Regions from separate parts of the Streptomyces sp. NPDC087300 genome, predicted to be linked through region 2. Evidence: riboswitches for the same ligand, from Rfam matches in the RefSeq annotation. Region 2 holds a riboswitch; the other holds the start of a gene.
The links. Region 2 has a riboswitch for cobalamin ahead of ACIO9J_RS18430 (prenyltransferase/squalene oxidase repeat-containing protein). Riboswitches for the same ligand answer to the same signal wherever they lie in the genome.
Positions count from the first base shown of each region.

Region 1: it holds a riboswitch for cobalamin, as region 2 does, so the genes downstream of both, ACIO9J_RS22265 (prenyltransferase/squalene oxidase repeat-containing protein) here and ACIO9J_RS18430 (prenyltransferase/squalene oxidase repeat-containing protein) in region 2, are expected to answer to the same signal.

Region 1 is NZ_JBIUYI010000005.1:440,166-447,892, reverse strand. It holds gene ACIO9J_RS22280 (LCP family protein) at 1-39, opposite strand, end outside; gene ACIO9J_RS22275 (DUF4190 domain-containing protein) at 353-772, shown strand; gene ACIO9J_RS22270 (hypothetical protein) at 785-2,251, opposite strand; cobalamin riboswitch at 2,533-2,689, shown strand; gene ACIO9J_RS22265 (prenyltransferase/squalene oxidase repeat-containing protein) at 2,932-5,607, shown strand; gene ACIO9J_RS22260 (hypothetical protein) at 5,604-6,536, shown strand; gene ACIO9J_RS22255 (energy-coupling factor transporter transmembrane component T) at 6,540-7,727, shown strand, end outside.
Region 2 is NZ_JBIUYI010000004.1:580,291-588,017, reverse strand. It holds gene ACIO9J_RS18445 (ferredoxin) at 164-397, opposite strand; gene ACIO9J_RS18440 (aldehyde dehydrogenase) at 397-1,863, opposite strand; gene ACIO9J_RS18435 (MBL fold metallo-hydrolase) at 2,060-3,115, shown strand; cobalamin riboswitch at 3,173-3,297, shown strand; gene ACIO9J_RS18430 (prenyltransferase/squalene oxidase repeat-containing protein) at 3,421-4,656, shown strand; gene ACIO9J_RS18425 (SCO2322 family protein) at 4,653-5,330, shown strand; gene ACIO9J_RS18420 (energy-coupling factor transporter transmembrane component T) at 5,350-6,504, shown strand; gene ACIO9J_RS18415 (ABC transporter ATP-binding protein) at 6,501-7,727, shown strand, end outside.

The DNA of each region.
Region 1 (7,727 bases), on a different contig from region 2:
GAGGATCAGGACGGAGAAGGTCCCCGCGACCCAGAACAGGATCCGTCCCCGCCGCGTCAGCCGGGTGGAGCGCCCTTTGGCGGCACCGCGCGCACCGCGCCGCGCACCGCCCCCCGTACCGCCCCGACCCTGACCACGCCTACGTGCGCCCGTCCCACCCACCCGCGAACCTCCAGATCTCGCCCGTCACACGACTGTCGCACGGCATCACAGATCACCCGATCGAGTCGAATGCCGGAACTCTACAGTCTTGTAGAACTAAGTGATCCGGAGCCGCGTAGCATCCCTCTTCGGCGAAAATCACCAGGAGCAAGCTGTGGGCAACTTACCTGGGGAACCTGAAGGAGCGGCAGTGAAAGGTGTGCCAGTGCGCACGCGGGACGAGCGGGCACGGGACAACGGGGCACGGGGCGAAGGCCTTCAGGGCAATCCGGGTCAGGCCGCCGAACGGCCTCTCGGCGGCCGCAACCGCACCGCGCGGGTCAGCGGCTTCTTCGCCCTCGGCGGTGTCGCCCTCCTCGGCAACTTCGCCACCGGCATCGCCTGGATCAACCCCGGCGTCTTCCTCACCCTGGCCGCCCTGTCCGCCCTCGTCGCCATCCCCACGGGCCACGTCGCCCGCTTCCGGGGCCGCCGTCTCGCCGGCGAGGGCCGCGGGCTCGCCCTCGCCGGGATCCTGACCGGCTGGCTGGTGCTGCTGGTCTGCGCGGTGGCGGTGCTCGCCTTCGTCGGGCTTATCGCCGGACTCGCGGTCCTCTCGGACGGCTCCTGACCGCGCGGGCCGTCAGCCTCCGTAGCGCAGCGCGATCGTGTCGCCCGCGCCGATCACCGTGGCACGGCTCGCCGCGCCGGACGCCGCACCGTCGACGCTCGACCGCCACTGCGAACTGCCGTTGTTCGTCTTGCCGTTCAGGGATGTGACAGCGCCCGCGCCGCTGCTCGGGGTGAGCCCCGTGACACAGCCCGCGGGGGTGGCGGAGGCCCCCGCCGCGTCGAGGACGGCACCGAGCGTCGTGGTCGTGGCGTCCGGCGTGAAGGCGACGGAGCAGACCTTCAGCGCGGTGCCGTCGTCGACCGTCAGGGCGAGGCTGGTGCGGGTGCCGGGGGTGAAGGCGTCGGTGGCCGTCCAGCGCGGGGCGCCCGCGGTGGCCGGCGTCGGCGGCGCCGTCGCGAAGCCGCCGCCCGCGACCGCGCGCAGGCCGTCGATCGAGGCGTACGCGGAGGGCACGGTGTCGGTGGGCAGGTACTTGAAGCCGCCGCCCGGCTTGAACTGCTGGGCGATCAGGAAGTCCACCGGGGTCTTGCCCGCCCGGGTGAGGAAGTCTCCGGTCTGCGGGTTGATGCCGCAGGCGTTGAGGCCGGAGACCGCCCAGCCGTTGGAGTCCGTGTTCGCGCCGAACATCGCGTCGAAGGCACCGGAGTTGTTGATGAGCTTCGACTTGAGGAAGCCCTTGGCCTTGGTGACGGCCGGGTCGGTGGCGGGCACCCCGGACACGCACAGGGAGGCCATGGCGGCGCCGGTCATGTCGATGTCGCTGGGCTTGGCCAGCGCGTCGGGGTCGCCCTCGGCCTTGCTGAAGTTCCACCCGCCGTCATCGTGCTGGTTGGCCCGCACCGTACCGACGGAGCGGTCGAGCAGGGCCTGGGGGACGCGCTGGGCGCCGGACGGCGTCTTGGCCCCCGCGAGCGCGAGCAGCGCGAAGACCGTGCCGTTGAAGTTGGCGGGCGAACCCCAGTAGCCCGGCGCGGAGTTCTGCCAGTACGCGTAGGTGTCGGCGATCAGGTTGCGGCTCGCGGAGACCCGGGCCGGGTCGATCCCCGCGGAGTAGGCGTTGATGATGCCGCGCTCGAAGTCGGTGACCACCGGCGAGCTGCCGGGCCAGGCCGGGTCGGCCAGGTGGGCCCGGTAGACGGTACGGGCGTTCTTCGTGGTGTCGCCGTTCGGCGTGACGTCGACGGCGGCGGTGCCCGCGGCGGCGAGGGCGGAGAACGCCCACTCGTTGGACAGGCCCGCGCCCGCGTAGGAGCCGTCGGCTCCCTGGAGGGATCTGAGATAGGTCACGCCGTTGGTCTTGGAGGTGGCTATCTGGCCGGGCGAGGCCGTCGCCGCGGCGGGCACCGCCGTCAGGGCGAGCGCCGTGAGCGCGGCGGGCACGGACAGCAGGGCGCGGCGGGCCGCGGAGGTCGTGGCGGGGCGTGCGGTGGGCACGGCGGAGCAGGCGGAAGTCAGGGCGGAGTGCGTGGAGTTCATGGCGGGGTGCTCCCGGGAAGAGGGGGCGTCGGCCGCACATCCGTCACCGACGCGTCCCGCGTACGCACGGCGTACGAGGGAGCGGGCGGGGACGACACGTGGCCGTCGCCCGAGCGCGTGATGCGACGTCCTTGATTGCAGGGCCGGTCGGGCATTCGGGCTCGTCCCGGCCCCCCGGCCGGTCCACACCGCTGCGCGTCAGCTCTGGACTCCCACCAGATTCCCCCGCTCGGCAGCACGGGAGGTTACTCGAACCTCACAGGTCCCGCACACCCTTGTCACCTCATTCGCAACTGTGCTCTAATTCGCCCGAATCTGAACTCAGTTACCAGGGGAAGCCGGTCGAAGTCCGGCGCTGACCCGCAACCGTAGGTTCGCCGAGCACCTCAAGTGCCCGGCGGGCGAGCCGGATTACCTGGACCGAGGCACGAAACGACTGACGCCGTCGCGGACTACGGTGTGGTACGGACGGTTCCCGACGCGGGCTTCGGCCCTCGGACCGGCTGATCACATGAACCCCGCCACGGCCGAGGCCCAGGGGGGCAGTGGTGGGGCAGAGAGCCGGGAGTCCGGGCCGGGGCGTGCGCGCGAGATGCGTGTCGCTGCTGTGTGCGGCCGCCGTGGCGGTGGGCGGCGGGACACTGCTCATCGGCCGCGCCACCCCCGCGGCCGCCGATCCGATGGCGAAGTGCACGGCCACCAAGGGCGCGGTCGTCGCGGTGGACTTCGGCGACTGGGGCGGCGGTGTCGTCCGCGGCTGCGACGCCACCCCGACCACCGGCTACGACCTGCTGCACGAGGCCGGTTTCAGCACCACGGGGACCGAGCACGACGGCCCCGCCTTCATCTGCCGCCTCGGCCACGCGGACTTCGACTCCGGCAAGCGCTACCCCGCCCCGGCCCAGGAGGCGTGCAAGCTGACGCCGCCCGCCTCCGCCTACTGGTCGTACTGGATCGCGCCGCGCGGCCAGGACTACTGGACGTACAGCCCGCTCGGCGCGATGAGCCAGCGGCCGAAGAACGGGTCGGTGGAGGCCTGGGTGTTCGGCGCGACGGACCCGGACGGCACCAGCGGAGGACCCTCGTTCACGCCCGCCCAGGTCCGGGCGGGCGGCGGGACCGACCCCGGCGACAACCCGCCCGACGTCGAGCCCGGCGAGGTGGACCTCAAGGCGGCGGACGCCTGGCTCAGGAGCCGCCTCACCGACGGCGACCACGTCCGTGACGAGGGTGCGGAAGGCCCGGAGGGCGCCAACCTGTACCAGACGGCGCACACCGCACTCGCGCTCGCCGCGTCCGGCGGCAAGAGCGACACCCTGAACAGGACACGCGCCTATCTGGCAGCGCGCACCGAGGAGTTCGCCTATCCGCGGGGCACCGACAAGGCCCCCGACCCGGCGGGCGCGGCCCTGCTCGCGCTGCTCGCCGAGAGCACCGGGGGCGACCCGCACTCCTTCGGCGGGCACAACCTCGTGGGCGACCTCGGCAAGAGCGTGTGCACCTCCGGGGGCACCTCCGACTGCGTCGGCAAGGGCGACTTCCCCGGTGTGGGCGACGTGGAGACCCAGGCCCTCGCCGTGCTCGCGCTGCACCGCGCGGGCCGCAGGATCCCCGCCGACGCCGTCACCCGGGTCGCCGCCCACCTGTGCAAGGACGGCGGCTTCAGCCCGACGCTGATCCGGGACGGCGACACCTGCACCTACAGCGACCCCGCCACCACCCCGTACGCGATCATCGCCCTCCAGCAGGCGGGCGGCCACTCCGACGTGGTGGCCAAGGCCCGCAAGAGCCTGCGCGCCGCCCAGCTGCCCAGCGGGGCCTTCGGCGCGTACGCGGGGGTGACCGAAGGCGACGTGAACGCCACCGCCAAGTCCGCCCAGGCCCTGCGGCTGCTCGGCGACACGGTGCGCGCGGACGCCGCGGTGTCCTGGCTCTCCCGGCAGCAGACGAAGTCCGGCGGCTTCGGCTTCGATCAGGGCGCGAGCGATCCGGAGCTCTATCCCACCTGGGCCGCCGTCGTCGCCGGAGCGCGCACCAGCCTGGCGGCGCTCACGGCGAAGGACCCGACGCGGCCGCCGACGACCGACCCGACGGACCCGACCGACCCGACCGACCCGCCGACCGGCGGCCCGAACCCGCCCTGGCAGCCCGGGGAAGGCCCCGACCTGAAGAAGGGCACCGCGTACCTCACCGCGGCGTCCCGCCTCAAGAAGGGTCACTACTACGAGAACGTCGCGGGGACCGGGTTCGCCGACTACGGCCTGACCATCGACGGCGGCTACGCCCTCGCGGCCACAGGGCACGACGACGAGGCGCTGCGCGGCATCGTCGACTTCCTCGACGGCCGGGGCAAGGACGGCTCGACACCGGGCCGTTCCGTCAACGACTGGACGGGCGTGGGCACTTCGCACGCCGCGGGCGGCTCGCTCGGCAAGGTGGCGGTGCTCGCGCAGACCGTCGGCCGCGATCCGCGGAAGTTCGCGGGCCAGGACCTGATCGCGGCGCTCGACAAGGCGGTGTGCGAGGCGCCGAGCCGGGCTCCGGACCGCAGCTGCCCCGCCAAGGGCGCGTACACGTACGCCCCTTCGGTGTTCTCGCAGTCCCTCGGCGTCATCGCCCAACTGCGGGCCGGTGAGAAGGCGTCGGCGGCCGCACCCGTCGCGTATCTGCGCGGTCTTCAGCACTCCTCCGGCGCCTGGCCCAGCCTCATTCCCTCGACCGGCGACTCCGAGGTGGACTCCACCGCGATGGCCGCCATGGCCCTCGACCTGGTGCAGGACGCCGCGTCCGAGAAGGCGGTCGACAAGGCGCTCGCCTGGATCGCCACCAAGCAGCTTCCCGGCGGCGGCTTCCCCGGCGCTTCGGGCAACTCCGTCAACTCGGCGGCCCTCGCGGTGCAGGGGCTCTCCCTGGACGCGGCGAAGTACGGCGACGAGATCAAGAAGGCCCGCAAGTTCCTCGCCGGACAGCAGAACGCGGACGGCGGCCTGAACGTCGCGGCGGGCGGCCAGCGCGGCTCGGACGTGCGCGCCTCCACCCAGGGCCTGGGCGGGGCGGTCGGCACCTCGTTCGGCACGCTCGCCAGGGACCTGGACGGCACGACGCCCCAGCCGCCCGGCGACGGCGGCCCCTCCGCCGGCGGACCGTCCGGCGGTGCGACGCCCGACATCGTCACGCCCGGCGAGGACGGACCCGGCGATCCCTCGGCCGGCGGCCCCTCGCCCGACGGCGCGCTCGCTTCGACCGGCGCTCAACTGGCGGGAGTCGCGCTGGCCGCCGTCGCCCTGTGCCTCGCCGGGTGGCGCACGGTCGTCGTCGCCCGCCGCCGCAGCGCCACCACAGGAGGCCACCAGTGATCCCCCGCGTCCTGCGCACCCTCGCGAGCGCGGCCTGCGCCCTGACCCTGACCGCCGCGGCCCTCACCGCGACGGCCGCCCCCGCCGGTGCCGCTCCCCAGCCCATGGGGCGGTGCACCACCAGCTCGGGCGCCGTGCTCGCGGTCGACTTCAGCGACTGGGGCGGGCCGATCCTGCGCTCCTGCGGCAGCACCCCGACCACCGGCTACGAACTGCTCAACCAGGGCGGCTGGCGCACCACGGGCACCGGCCACGACGGCCCCGCGTTCATCTGCCGGATCGGCTACAGCGGCTACAAGGGCGGCAAGCAGTTCCCGACGGCCGCGCAGGACGACTGCGTCCTGACGCCGCCCGCCTCCGCGTACTGGTCGTACTGGCACGCCGACCCGGGCGAGAACACCTGGGAGTACAGCCAGTTGGGCGCCATGCTCTACAAGCCTCGGCCGGGCAGCGTCGACCTGTGGATCTTCGGCGGCACGAACATCGAGGGCACCGAGGGCCGCCCCACCGTCAGCCCTGACCAGCTGCGCGCCCGCAACGCCCGGCCCACCGGCGGCAAGGCCCGCGCCCCGTACGAGAACAAGACGTCCGCGCCGCTGCCGCCCGACGTCGACACCGGACCCGCGCCGGAACGGCCCGTCCAGGAGAAGCCCGCGCCGCCGCGCCCCGAGCGCAGCAAGCCGCCGAAGCCGTCCCGCTCCCCTTCCCCCTCGCCCTCCGACTCCGCCTCGCCCACCCCGTCGGCCTCCGCGTCCGCCGGGGCGCAGGCCGCGCCGAAGCCGTCCACCGAGGTCGTCGACGCGGCACCGGCCGCCGACGCGGCGCACGACGCGGGCTCGTACGCACCGGCCGCCGTGACCGGCGCGCTCGTCCTGCTCATCGGGGGTGCGGCCGTGTACACGGCCAGGCGCCGCCGCCGTACGGAGTAGCCGGTGCGCGAGCGTACGGCCCCCGCGGTCGCCGCCGCGCCGCGGGAGGCGGGCGGGCGGCGCCTGCCGCGCACCCTGCACCCGCTGGCGTGGTGGGTGTGGGCGCTGGCCCTGGCGACCGCGGTCAGCAGGACCAACAACCCACTGCTTCTCCTTCTCGTGCTCGCGGTCCTCGGCTATGTGATCAGCGTGCGCCGCACCGAGGCGCCCTGGGCGCGCGGCTTCAAGTACTACCTGTATCTGGCGCTCACCGTCGTCGCGATCCGGGTGGTGTTCCGCGCGGTCTTCGCCACCGGCATCACCCCTCACGACCACTTCCTGTTCGCGCTTCCGCACATCCCCACCCCCGACTGGTACGCGGGCATCCAACTGGGCGGCCCCGTCTCGCTGGAGGCGGTGCTCTCCGCCGCCGTGGACGGGCTGCGGCTCGCCTGCATGCTGTGCTGCGTCGGCGCGGCCAACACCCTGGCCAACCCGAAGCGGGCGCTGCGCGTGCTGCCCGGCGCGCTGCACGAACTCGGGGTCGCCGTCACCGTGTCCATCAGCGTCGCGCCTCAACTGGTGCAGAGCGTCCAGCGGGTGCACCGGGCGCGGCGCCTGCGGGCGGGCCGCACCAAGGGGATGCGGGCGCTGCGCGGCATCGTGGTGCCGGTCCTTGAGGACGCGCTCGAACGGTCCTTGCGGCTGGCCGCCGCCATGGACTCGCGCGGCTACGGGCGTGCGGGCACGGCGACACGCCGTTCCCGGCGGCTGACCGGCGCGCTGATGCTCCTGGGCATGTGCGGGCTGTGCGCGGGAGCGTACGGGCTGCTCGACGCGACCGCGCCGCGGCTGCTCGGGTTCCCCGCGCTGGGGGCCGGTGCCGTCCTGTGCGTGGCCGGGCTACGGCTCGGCGGGCGGCGGGTCGCGCGGACCACCTACCGGCCCGACCCGTGGCGGTTCGAGGAGTGGGCGGTGGCGGGCTGCGGCGTCCTGTCGGCCGTGCTCCTGTTCACCAATGTCGGGTTCGACGCGGCGGAGCTCAACCCGTCGATCTACCCGCTCAGTTGGCCGACGCTGCCGATGGTCCCCGCCGCCGCGATCCTGCTCGCGGGCGCCGCCGGATTCCTCGCGCCGCCGCCGCTGCCGCTGTCCGTCCCCGCACCCGTCACCGCGCCGCGCACCACCGTCCCGCGCCCCGAGAAAGCCACC
Region 2 (7,727 bases):
GTGCACAGGATATCCAGGCCTCCGCCACATGGCGATGCCCGCGGCGCATCGGTGAGGACGCGGCACGGGCAGCCGGTGGTTGAGGTGTGACGGCGCCTGACCTAGGTCTTTCGTTTGGATCAGGCCAGACCCCGCGAGCCCGGCCTGATCCAAACGAAAGGCCCTAGTCCTCGGGCGGGAAGACCACCTCTCCGCTGTCGGCGAGGGTGATCGTGATCGCCTCGACGGGGCAGCCCTCCGCGGCCTCCAGGACCTGTTCGTTGGCGTCGGTCTCGGGGTGGGCGGGGTGGGACTGGCGGGCGCTGTCGAGGGTGAAGCCGCCGGGCGCGGTGCCCACGCACATCCCCGATCCGATGCAGACCGACCGGTCGACCTCGACGTGCCAGCGGTCACCCATCAGGCACCGCTCCCCTCGTAGCCCGCGGGGAGATGGATCATCTGGTGCTCGAAGTACTCGGCGTACCCCTCGGGCCCGAACTCCCGCCCGATGCCGGAGTTCTTGAAGCCGCCGAAGGGGCCGAGCATGTCGAGGCTGAAGGTGTTCACGGAGTACGTCCCGGTGCGCACCTGCCGTGCGACGTCGATGCCGCGTTCGACGTCGGCCGTCCAGACGCTGCCGCTGAGCCCGTAGTCGGAGTCGTTGGCGATCCGCACGGCCTCGTCCTGTTCGCCGTACGGCAGCAGGCAGATGACCGGGCCGAAGATCTCCTCGCGGGCGATGCGCATGGAGTTGTCGACGCCGCCGAAGAGCGTCGGCTCGACGTACCAGCCCTGGTCGAGCCCGGCGGGGCGGCCGCCGCCCGCGAGGATCTTGGCGCCCTCCTCCTGGCCGATGCGGATGTAGTCGAGGGAGCGCCGCTGCTGCCGTTCGGCGACGAGCGGGCCGAGTTCGGTGGCGGGGTCGAGCGGATCGCCGACCTTGAGGCCTGACGCTGCGGCGGCGAACGCCTCGGCGAACTCGTCGTAGCGGGTGCGCGGCACGAGGATACGGGTCTGGGCCACGCACGCCTGGCCGTTGATCATCCAGGCGAAGGGCGCGATGCCCGCGACGGCGGTCGCCGCGTCGGCGTCGGGCAGCACGATCGCGGCGGACTTGCCGCCGAGTTCGAGGGTGACGCGGGTGAGGTTGCGGGCCGCGACCTCCATGACGCGCTTGCCCGCGCCGACGGATCCGGTGAAGGAGATCTTGTCGACGCCGGGGTGCGCGACGAGGTACTCGCTGACCTCGCGGTCCGCGGAGATGACGGAGAGCACGCCAGGCGGCAGCCCGGCGTCGGCGGCTATCTCGGCGAGGATGTAGGCGTCGAGGGGCGCCTCCGGCGAGGTCTTGAGGATCACCGGGCAGCCCGCGAGCAGCGCGGGGGCGAGCTTGGCGGCGGCGGTGAACTGCGGGACGTTCCAGGGCACGACGGCGGCGACCACGCCCACCGGCTGGCGCCGCACGAGCAGTTTGCCGAGGACTCCGTCGCGCGCCTCCTCGTAGGTGAAGTCGCGGGCGACGGTGAGGGCCGCGTCCCACGCCATCATCGCGGCGAGCGCCTGCACCATCACGCTGGAGGTGTACGGGGTGCCGTTCTCCGTGCTGATGACCCGGGCGATCTCCTCGTGGCGTACGGCGATCCCGTCCTTGATCCGGGTGACGACCGCGATCCGTTCGTCCAGGGTCATGCGCGGCCAGGGCCCGTCGTCGAACGCCCGGCGGGCGGTGGCGACGGCGCGGTCCACGTCGGCGGGGGCCGCGTGCGGCACGCGGGCGAAGACCTTTCCGGTGTGCGGGGAGACGACGTCGATGACGCCCTTGCCGAGCGGGTCCACCAACTCCCCGCCGATGAACAGCTGTCCGTGTTCCACGAGCTCGGTCATGGCTGACTGCCTCCTGCGGAGCGCTTTCTGACACCGTTTCAGAACTGATACCAGTTCTAGTTGGAGGAGTCCACGGACCGGACGCGCAACCGGCCGCCGATTCGGTCGACTTGGGCGACCATTGAAACTAGTTCTAGTTATAGTGGCGGCACCCGGCGACGAGAGACGCGGCACCCGGCGACAGAGACGAGGCCCCATGACCCCGCAGGTGACCGACCCGCCGGTGATCGAGCACGGCGGCGGCGTCTGGAGCATCAAGGTCCCGATCCCCGACAACCCCCTCGGCTTCACCCTCGTCCACCTCCTGGCGACCGACCGCGGCCCGGTCCTCGTCGACACCGGCTGGGACGACCCCACGTCCTGGGACACCCTGACCGCGGGACTCGCCCGGTGCGGCGTCGCCGTCGGGGACGTGCACGGCGTGGTCATCACCCACCACCACCCCGACCACCACGGTCTGTCCGCGAAGGTCCGCGACGCATCGGGCGCGTGGATCGCGATGCACGCGGCCGACGCCTCCGTGGTGCGCCGCACCCGCGCCAACCCGCCCGGCCGCTGGTACGCCTACATGGCCGCCAAGCTGACGGCGGCCGGCGCGCCCGCCGAGCACGTCGCCCCGCTGGTCCGCGCCGCCGAGGAGGGCCGCCCCAGGAAACTGCCGGGACTCGACCCCGCGCTGCCCGACCGCGACATCGCCCCCGGCGAGCTCCTCGACCTCGCGGGCCGCAGGCTGCGCGCGATCTGGACCCCTGGCCACACCCCCGGCCACGTCTGCCTGCACCTGGAGGAGGACCACCCCGCCCGGCTGCGGGGCAACGGCCGCCTCTTCTCCGGCGACCACCTGCTGCCCGGCATCAGCCCGCACATCGGCCTGTACGAGGACCCCGACGACGCCACGGTCACCGATCCCCTCGGCGACTACCTCGACTCCCTGGAGCGGGTCGCCCGCCTCGACCCGGCCGAGATCCTCCCCGCCCACCAGCACGCCTTCACCGACGCCCCCGCCCGCGTCGGCGCGCTCATCGCCCACCACGAGGAGCGCCTGACCGGACTGCACGCCCTGCTCGCCGAACCCCGCACCGCCTGGCAGCTCGCCGAGCGGATGGAGTGGAACCGGCCCTGGGCCGACATCCCCTACGGCTCGCGCAACATCGCGGTGTCGGAAGCGGAGGCCCATGTGCGGCGCCTGGTGAAGCTGGGCCGCGCCGAGGTCGTGCCCGGCGGCGACCCGGTCACCTACGTGGCGGTGTGACACCCCGGGGCGGCCGGTGCGCCGCCCCCGCCGCCCGGCCCCGCCCCGTACGGGCCGGTAGAGTGGGCGAGTCGTCCTCACGCCCGTACAGGGGGAAGCCGGTGCGAATCCGGCGCTGACCCGCAGCCGTATGACCGCCTTGGCGGAGAGCCGGAATGCCCGGTGCGGAACGTGACCGGCTCGCTTCATCGGACCCCCCGATGAGCGGCACCGTCGAGGTATACGGAGCCGGAGCCGCCCGGAAGCCGTGCTCGCAACGGTCCGTGCCGCCCCGCTCCCCGCAGGGAGAGGCAACCCGCCGCATCATGAACGTTCGCCACAGCGCAGCGGTCCTGGCCGCCGCCGTAGCCGTGTTCGGCTCCGCCGCCGCACCGGCCGCTTTCGCGGACGACGCGAAGCCGTCGCCCTCCACCGCGCTCCCCTCGGGCCTCTACGGCAAGAGCGACCCCAAGTTCGACGGCGTCTTCCGGCAGTCGTACGCCCTGCTCGCCCAGCACACGGAGGGCGTCAAGCCCGCCGCGAAGGCCGTCGACTGGCTGACCGGGCAGCAGTGCGCGAGCGGCGGTTACGCGGCCTACCGCGCGGACGCGAGCGCGCCGTGCGACTCCAAGACCATGGTCGACAGCAACTCCACCGCGGCCGCCGTGCAGGCGCTCGCCGCGCTCGGCGGCGAGAAGAAGACGGTCGGCAAGAGCGTCGAGTGGCTGAAGTCCGTACAGAACACGGACGGGGGCTGGGGCTACAACCCGGGCCTGCCCACCGACGCCAACTCCACCGGCATCGTGATCGGCGCCCTCGTCTCGGCGGGTGAGAACCCCGCGGACGTGAAGTCCAAGGACGGCAAGTCCGCCTACGACGCGCTGCCCGAGCTCGCCATGGACTGCGGCAAGGACGGCGGCGCCTTCGGTCTCGCCGACCCCAAGTCCGGCAAGCTCTCGCCGAACGCCGACGCCACCGCCGCCGGTGTGCTGGGCGGCCTCGGCAAGGGTCTCGTGGTGTCGCAGCCCAAGAAGGGCCAGCCCACGAACCCCAAGTGCGCGAAGCCCGAGAACGTGACGCAGGCCGCGAGCAACGGCGTCGGCTATCTCCTCGACACCCTCGGCAAGACCGACGACCACCTGATGTCCTCGATGCCGGGCGCCGACGACCAGCCCGACTTCGGCAACACCGCCGACGCGGTGCTCGCGCTCGCCGCCGCAGGTGAGAAGGACCAGGCGAAGAAGTCCGCCGAGTGGCTCTCGAAGAACTCCGCGGACTGGGCCAAGCAGTCCGGTCCCGCCGCCTACTCGCAGCTGGTCTTCGCCGCCAACGCGGCCGGGATGGACGCCCGTGACTTCGGCGGCGCCGACCTCGTCAAGCAGCTGAACGCCACGGGCCCGGCGCCGGAGACCGCGTCGAAGTCCCCGTCCGCCGACTCGGACGAGGAGAAGAAGGACGACGGCGGCGGCGTCAGCGTCTGGTGGATCATCGGCGTCGGCATGGTCGCCGGCATCGGCATCGGCTTCCTCTACAGCGGCAACCGCAAGAAGAAGCAGCCGTGACCGCGGGCCGTGCGCGGCGCGGGCACCGGGCGGTCGTGGCGTTCCTCGCCACGCTGCTCTGCACCCTCGGCGTCCTCGCCGCCGCGCCCGCCCAGGCCGCCGGCTACCGCTACTGGTCGTTCTGGGAGCGTTCCGGCGACAGCTGGACCTACGCCACCCAGGGCCCGGGTACCGCGAAGCCCGACGACGGCGACGTACAAGGCTTCCGCTTCTCGGTCTCCGAGGACACCAAGGACTCGGCGAAGCCGCGCGGCGCGGCCGGCTTCGAGGACATCTGCGCCGACAGGCCCGCCAAGGACGGCCGCAAGCGGGTCGCCCTGGTCATCGACTTCGGCCTGGCCGAGGACGCGCCCAAGGGCGAGCGGCCGCCCGCCGCGCGCACGGCCTGCGCGCAGGTCGCCGAGGACGCCACCAGCGCCGAGGCCCTCGCCGCGGTCGCCAAGCCGCTGCGCTACGACAGCAACGCCCTGCTCTGCGCCATCTCCGGCTACCCGAAGTCGGGCTGCGGCGACCAGGTCTCCGGCGACGGCACGTCGAAGAAGGACCAGGCAGGTCAGGCCGACGGTGACAAGGGGGGCGACGGCGGCCCCTCGGTCGGTCTGATCGCCGGGATCGCCGCCGTCGTGGTGCTGGGCGGTGCCGCGCTGTGGCAGGCCCGCCGCCGTCGCGGCTGACGCGGGCCCGGACAGCACGATGACGGACCACGGCAGCCGCACGCCCACCGCCCTCGGGTGGCGCCTCGCCCCCGAGGCGCACCGGAGCAACGCCCTGCACCCGGGCGCCTGGTGGATCTGGGCGCTCGGCCTCGGCACGGCCGCCTCGCGCACCACCAATCCGCTCCTGATCGGCCTGCTGATCGGCGTCGCGGGCTATGTGGTGGCGGCGCGGCGTACGTCCGCTCCGTGGGCGAAGTCGTACGGCGCCTTCGTGAAGCTCGGCCTGGTCGTGATCGGGATCAGGCTCGTCTTCGCGATCGTGCTCGGCTCGCCGATCCCCGGCACACACACCCTCTTCACGCTGCCCGAGGTGCCGCTGCCCGACTGGGCCAAGGGCGTCCGGATCGGCGGCCGGGTCACGGCCGAGGGGCTGCTCTTCGCGCTGTACGACGGCATCAGGCTCGCGGGCCTGCTGATCTGCGTCGGCGCCGCGAACGCGCTGGCCAGCCCGGCGCGGCTGCTCAAGTCGCTGCCGGGCGCGCTCTACGAGGCCGGGGTCGCCGTCGTGGTGGCGATGACGTTCGCGCCCAACCTGATCACCGACGTACAGCGGCTGCGGGCCGCGCGCCGACTGCGCGGGCGCCCCGACAGAGGAATCAGGGGGCTCCTCCAGGTGGGCCTGCCCGTCCTCGAAGGCGCCCTCGAACGCTCGGTGGCACTGGCCGCCGCGATGGACGCGCGCGGCTTCGGCCGCAGCGCCGCCGTGCCCGCCGGGGTGCGCAGGGCCACCGCCGTCCTGACGCTCGGCGGACTCATGGGCGTGTGCGTCGGGACGTACGGACTGCTGACCGCGCAGGGCGCCGCGTACGGCCTGCCCGTCCTGGCCGCCGGGCTGCTCGCCGCGCTCGGCGGGCTCAGGCTCGGCGGCCGCAGGGCCGTGCGCACCCGCTACCGGCCCGACCGGTGGGGCCCACGGGCCTGGGCCGTCGCCGGTTCCGGGATCGCCGTCGCGGGGCTGATGATCACCGCATCCTCGTACGGCGTGGCCGCCCTCCAGCCCGGTGTCGTGCCGCTCGTCGCGCCCGCGCTGCCGCTGTGGCCCGCGGCGGCGGTGCTGATCGGGCTGCTGCCCGCGTTCGTCGCGCCGGTGCCCGCCGATTCCGCTTCCCCGGCCTCCAAGGAGACGTCATGATCCGCTTCGAGGACGTCTCGGTGACGTACGAGGGAACCGCGGGGCCCACCGTCCGTGGGGTCGATCTCACCGTCCCCGAGGGCGAGTTGGTGCTGCTCGTGGGCCCCTCGGGGGTCGGCAAGTCGACGCTGCTCGGCACGGTCAGCGGGCTCGTGCCGCACTTCACGGGCGGCACCCTGCGCGGCCGGGTGACGGTGGCGGGCCGCGACACCCGCACGCACAAGCCGCGCGAACTCGCCGACGTCGTCGGCACGGTGGGCCAGGACCCTCTCTCGCACTTCGTGACGGACACCGTCGAGGACGAACTCGCGTACGGCATGGAGTCGCTCGGGCTCGCCCCCGACGTGATGCGCCGCAGGGTCGAGGAGACGCTGGACCTGCTCGGCCTCGCCGATCTGCGCGACCGGCCCATCGCGACGCTCTCCGGCGGCCAGCAGCAGCGCGTCGCGATCGGCTCGGTGCTCACCCCGCACCCCCGGGTCCTCGTCCTCGACGAGCCGACGTCCGCGCTCGACCCGGCCGCCGCCGAAGAGGTGCTCGCGGTGCTCCAGCGCCTCGTCCACGACCTCGGCACCACGGTCCTGATGGCCGAGCACCGCCTGGAGCGCGTCGTGCAGTACGCGGACCAGGTGCTGCTGCTCGCGGCCCCCGGCGAACCGCCGGTGCTCGGCGACCCCGCCGCGCTGATGGCCCGCTCCCCCGTCTACCCGCCGGTGGTCGCCCTCGGCAGGCTCGCGGACTGGTCCCCGCTCCCGCTCACCGTGCGCGACGCCCGCCGCAGGGCAGGCGCCCTCCGCACCCGCCTCGCCCAGGCGAAGCCGCACACCGAACCCGCCCTCGTACCGGCCCCGGAACGCACCCCGGGCCGCTGGCCACGCCTGCGCAGGGGCCGGGCGCCCGCGCCGACGTACGAAGCGGCCGCCGACGTCGAGCGGCTCGCCGTCCGGCGCGGGCGGGTCGAGGCGTTGCGGCGGGTGGACCTCGCCGTCACCGCCGGCGAGACCGTCGCCCTGATGGGGCGCAACGGCGCGGGCAAGTCCACGCTCCTCGCCACCCTCGTCGGCCTCCTCGAACCCACCTCGGGCACCGTCCGCGTCGGTGGCGCGGTCCCGCACCGTACGGCGCCGCGCCGACTGATCCGGCACGTCGGCCTGGTCCCGCAGGAGCCGCGCGACCTCCTGTACGCGGACACCGTCGGCGCCGAGTGCGCGGCGGCCGACGGT